Regions from separate parts of the Enterobacter cloacae complex sp. HYC074_NIDB genome, predicted to be linked through region 2. Evidence: predicted binding sites of a transcription regulator. Region 2 holds the regulator's gene; the other holds the start of a gene.
What was found. The regulator LexA, encoded in region 2, represses DNA repair genes until DNA is damaged. The targets are predictions, from matches to a motif close to TNCTGTATGTACATACAGNA.
Positions count from the first base shown of each region.

Region 1: a site for LexA is predicted at 1,074-1,093, ahead of O1724_RS08145 (DNA translocase FtsK 4TM domain-containing protein). Genes of this name have one in related genera too.

Region 1 covers NZ_CP114214.1:1,662,190-1,664,594, forward strand. The annotation lists gene lrp (leucine-responsive transcriptional regulator Lrp) at 541-1,035, shown strand; gene O1724_RS08145 (DNA translocase FtsK 4TM domain-containing protein) at 1,171-2,405, shown strand, end outside.
Region 2 covers NZ_CP114214.1:393,496-395,900, forward strand. The annotation lists gene plsB (glycerol-3-phosphate 1-O-acyltransferase PlsB) at 1-225, opposite strand, end outside; gene O1724_RS01910 (diacylglycerol kinase) at 380-748, shown strand; gene lexA (transcriptional repressor LexA) at 857-1,465, shown strand; gene dinF (MATE family efflux transporter DinF) at 1,529-2,405, shown strand, end outside.

The sequences.
Region 1 (2,405 bases), 1.3 Mb from region 2:
ATCCCCATTGTTGTTGGCAGGCAATGGGCTGGATTGTAGGGAATTTGTTGCCGTAAAAAAAGAGCACGGCAGTTTTGCTTCCGATATATGCAATAGACGCGCCCTATGGGTCAGAGGCGGTCACATCACGTCTGCTACTGAAAACAGCGCGTTTATAAGGCAATAAAATGAGGATTAATACCCCTCTGTAATGAATATCCGGCATCTTGTACTAAAAATCGATGTTTTGCTTTGACAATCCCCTGCGCTTTTGCGAAAACATTCAAGGAAGAAAAAAAGACGCACGAACTGCATGCCGCATAGACATGCACGGAAATGCCATTTTTACCGGGTCAGTGAAATCTACGCATGGTGTGGACAGACGCCATACGTGATGTCTGTGACTGCTTTCGGGCAACGGTCTTCTTACCGCAGAACCCGAGTCCACATCGCGTCTAATACATAACCAGGCGATGTGATGAATAACGGGTACAGGCTCTGAACAGTGATGTGCACAGGGTCCAGGCAGGAGTAGGGAAGGAATACAGAGAGACAATAATAATGGTAGATAGCAAGAAGCGCCCTGGCAAAGATCTCGACCGTATCGATCGTAACATTCTTAATGAATTGCAAAAGGATGGGCGTATTTCCAACGTCGAGCTTTCAAAACGTGTGGGACTTTCCCCGACGCCGTGCCTTGAGCGTGTGCGTCGACTGGAAAGACAGGGTTTTATTCAGGGCTATACGGCTCTGCTGAACCCGCATTATCTGGATGCCTCACTTCTGGTATTTGTTGAGATTACTCTGAATCGTGGTGCACCAGATGTGTTTGAGCAATTTAACGCCGCTGTACAAAAACTTGAAGAAATTCAAGAGTGTCATCTGGTTTCCGGTGATTTTGACTACCTGTTAAAAACCCGTGTGCCTGATATGTCCGCCTACCGTAAGCTGCTGGGGGAAACCCTGCTGCGTCTGCCAGGCGTGAACGACACCCGTACTTATGTGGTGATGGAAGAGGTCAAACAGAGCAATCGTCTGGTTATTAAGACGCGCTAACACGGAACAGGTGCAAAATCAGTGTAGTTTGATTACACTCCTGTTAATCCATACAGCAACAGTGCCGGGGAGTCCCGGCGCTGTTGTCCGTTTTAGCACACAGGCAGGACATGCCTGATACCTGGAGAGCCTTTCTTGAGCCAGGAATACACTGAAGACAAAGAAGTCACATTATCTAAGCTAAGCAGCGGACGTCGTCTCCTTGAGGCGTTACTGATTGTTATTGCCCTTTTTGCCGTCTGGCTGATGGCTGCCTTACTCAGTTTCAACCCCTCAGATCCCAGCTGGTCGCAAACCGCATGGCATGAGCCTATCCATAATTTGGGTGGCGTTCCCGGCGCCTGGCTTGCGGACACGCTCTTCTTCATTTTCGGTGTGATGGCCTATACCCTTCCTGTCATCATTATTGGCGGATGCTGGTTTGCCTGGCGTCATCGACAGAACGACGACTACATCGATTATTTTGCCGTTTCGCTGCGCCTGATTGGCGCCCTGGCGCTGATCCTCACCTCCTGCGGACTGGCGGCGATCAATGCCGATGACATCTGGTATTTCGCCTCCGGCGGTGTGATTGGCAGCCTGTTGAGCTCCGCGCTGCAACCGATGCTTCACAGCAGCGGCGGCACGCTGGCGCTGCTCTGCATCTGGGCGGCGGGCCTGACGCTGGTTACCGGCTGGTCCTGGGTGAGCATTGCCGAAAAAATCGGCAGCTTTATTCTGACTCTGCTGACGTTTGCCAGCAATCGTACCCGTCGTGATGATACGTGGGTCGATGAAGACGAATATGAAGATGAATACGAAGAGGAATACGAGGCACCTGTGCAGCGTCGTGAATCCCGCCGTGCCCGTATTCTGCGCGGTGCTCTGGCACGCCGCCAGCGCGTTGCTGAAAAATTCGCTAACCCGTTAGGCCGTAAAACGGATGCCGCGCTTTTCTCCGGCAAACGTATGGATGAAGACGAGCAGATTGAGTATCGCGGTGCGGCCGTCGATCCTGATGATGTGTTGTTCTCTGGTCATCGAGCTACGCCGGGTGAGTATGACGAATACGATCCGCTGTTGCATGGTCATTCCGTGACTGAACCGGTAGCCGCTGCTGCCGCCGCAACGACGGCTGCGCAGGCCCATGTTGCGCCTGTTGAAGCCGTGATGCCGTCGTCGCCTGTTCCGGCACCGGAGTCCGCGATCCAGCAACCGCAGGTGGACTGGCAGACTGCGCCAGGCGTCCATACGCCTGAACCGACCATTGCGCCGGAGCCTGAAAGCTATATTCCTGTGCAGCAGGAACAGTGTCAGCAATCGTATCATCCGTCTGAGCCTGCCAGCGAGCCGCAACAGCCGTATCAGGCTTATACGCCCGAACCCGCTGT
Region 2 (2,405 bases):
GTCGACTTCCAGCGGTTCAAGTGGGTCAGGTAAATCGTGCGCCAGACATTGAGCGCGAAGCGTCAGCAGGTCTGCCTTCGAGTTATAAGGCAAAACGTACATAATAGGGCGCGACGTATCGAGCCCTAATTCCAGCGCAGGTTCTGCTGGGATAGACTTACTTTTTACCAGGACGCTTAATGGTAAATTAAGTAATTTGTAGTAAATTCGTGGCCAGCCGGACATAAACGATGTAAAGCCTCTGGTTAATAATGCAATTGCGGCGCAAGGATAACAGAAAGCGCGCAAAATTTCTGTTGTTACCCGTCATACTTCAGGTTGCAGCAAAACGCGCTGCGGCTTTAGTTACAGACGCTATTTATCATAAAAGGTTCTTTTAATGGCCAATAATACCACTGGGTTAACTCGAATCATTAAAGCTGCCGGTTATTCATGGAAAGGTTTCCGCGCTGCATGGGTTAATGAAGCCGCTTTCCGCCAGGAGGCGGTTGCTGCAATCGTTGCCGTTGTCATCGCCTGCTTCCTTGATGTTGATGCTATCACCCGCGTACTGCTCATCGGATCTGTCTTTCTGGTGATGATAGTGGAAATTCTTAATAGCGCTATTGAGGCCGTTGTTGACCGAATCGGGTCGGAATTCCATGAATTGTCTGGCCGGGCGAAAGACATGGGTTCCGCTGCCGTACTGCTGGCGATTATCACTGCGGCGATCACCTGGGTCACGCTGCTTTGGTCGCATTTCCGATGAGCCTCGAGGAATAATTAAGTCCCTGGTTTTTTGTGCAGTTTTTGGTTCCAAAATCGCCTTTGACTGTATATACTCACAGCATAACTGTATATACACCCAGGGGGCGGTATGAAAGCGTTAACGACCAGGCAGCAAGAGGTGTTTGATCTCATTCGGGATCATATCGGCCAGACGGGTATGCCACCCACGCGTGCAGAAATTGCGCAGCGTCTGGGCTTCCGTTCTCCTAATGCTGCCGAAGAGCACCTTAAAGCGCTGGCGCGTAAGGGCGTGATTGAGATTGTTTCCGGCGCCTCACGCGGTATTCGTCTGCTGGTGGAAGAAGAGAGCGGTATTCCGCTGGTGGGTCGCGTAGCGGCAGGTGAACCTCTGCTGGCGCAGCAGCACATCGAAGGGCACTATCAGGTTGATCCAGGCATGTTCAAGCCGAGCGCCGATTTCCTGCTGCGCGTTAGCGGAATGTCCATGAAAGATATCGGTATTCTGGATGGCGATCTGCTGGCGGTACACAAAACGCAGGACGTGCGTAACGGGCAAGTCGTGGTGGCGCGCATTGATGATGAAGTGACGGTTAAGCGCCTGAAGAAACAAGGCAATACCGTGCAGCTTCTGCCTGAAAACAATGAATTCTCCCCGATTGTGGTGGATCTCCGCGAGCAGAGCTTCTCTATTGAAGGACTGGCGGTCGGCGTTATCCGCAACGGTGAATGGCTGTAATCTCTTCCTGACAGGCTGTAGTTCCTCTACAGCCTGGCCTGTTTTCTGATTCCGGTAATTTCCATGGCATTGCTAACTTCTGCCGATAAGGCGTTGTGGCGTCTTGCGCTACCGATGATTTTTTCCAATATTACCGTTCCTCTGCTTGGGCTGGTGGATACGGCGGTTATCGGGCATCTCGATTCGCCGATTTATCTCGGCGGCGTCGCGATCGGCGCAACGGCGACCAGCTTTCTCTTTATGCTGCTGCTTTTTCTGCGCATGAGTACGACGGGCCTGACGGCCCAGGCGTATGGTGCAAAAGATCCCCTGCGTCTGGCGCGTGCGCTGGTTCAGCCGCTCATTCTGGCATTCGGTGCCGGCGCGTTAATCGTTCTGTTGCGTACGCCGCTGATTGATCTTGCGCTCCATATTGTAGGCGGCAGCGATGCCGTACTGGAACAGGCCCGGCGGTTCCTCGAAATTCGCTGGCTCAGCGCGCCCGCTTCACTGGCAAACCTGGTCCTGCTGGGCTGGCTGCTGGGCGTGCAGTACGCCCGCGCGCCGGTGATCCTGCTGGTGGTGGGCAACCTGCTTAACATTATGCTCGATCTGTGGCTGGTGATGGGGCTGCACATGAACGTCCGGGGCGCGGCGCTGGCCACGGCGATTGCCGAGTACGGTACGCTGCTAATTGGTTTGGGAATGGTCTGGCGCGTACTGGCGATGCGCGGTATCACCCTGGATCTGCTGAAATCGGCCTGGCGCGGCAACATTCGTAAGCTGCTGGCGCTTAATCGCGACATCATGCTCCGTTCGCTCCTGCTGCAACTCTGCTTTGGCGCCTTAACCGTTTTTGGTGCGCGTCTTGGGCCTGAAATCGTCGCAGTCAACGCAGTGCTCATGACGTTACTGACCTTTACCGCTTACGCGCTGGATGGTTTTGCTTACGCCGTCGAGG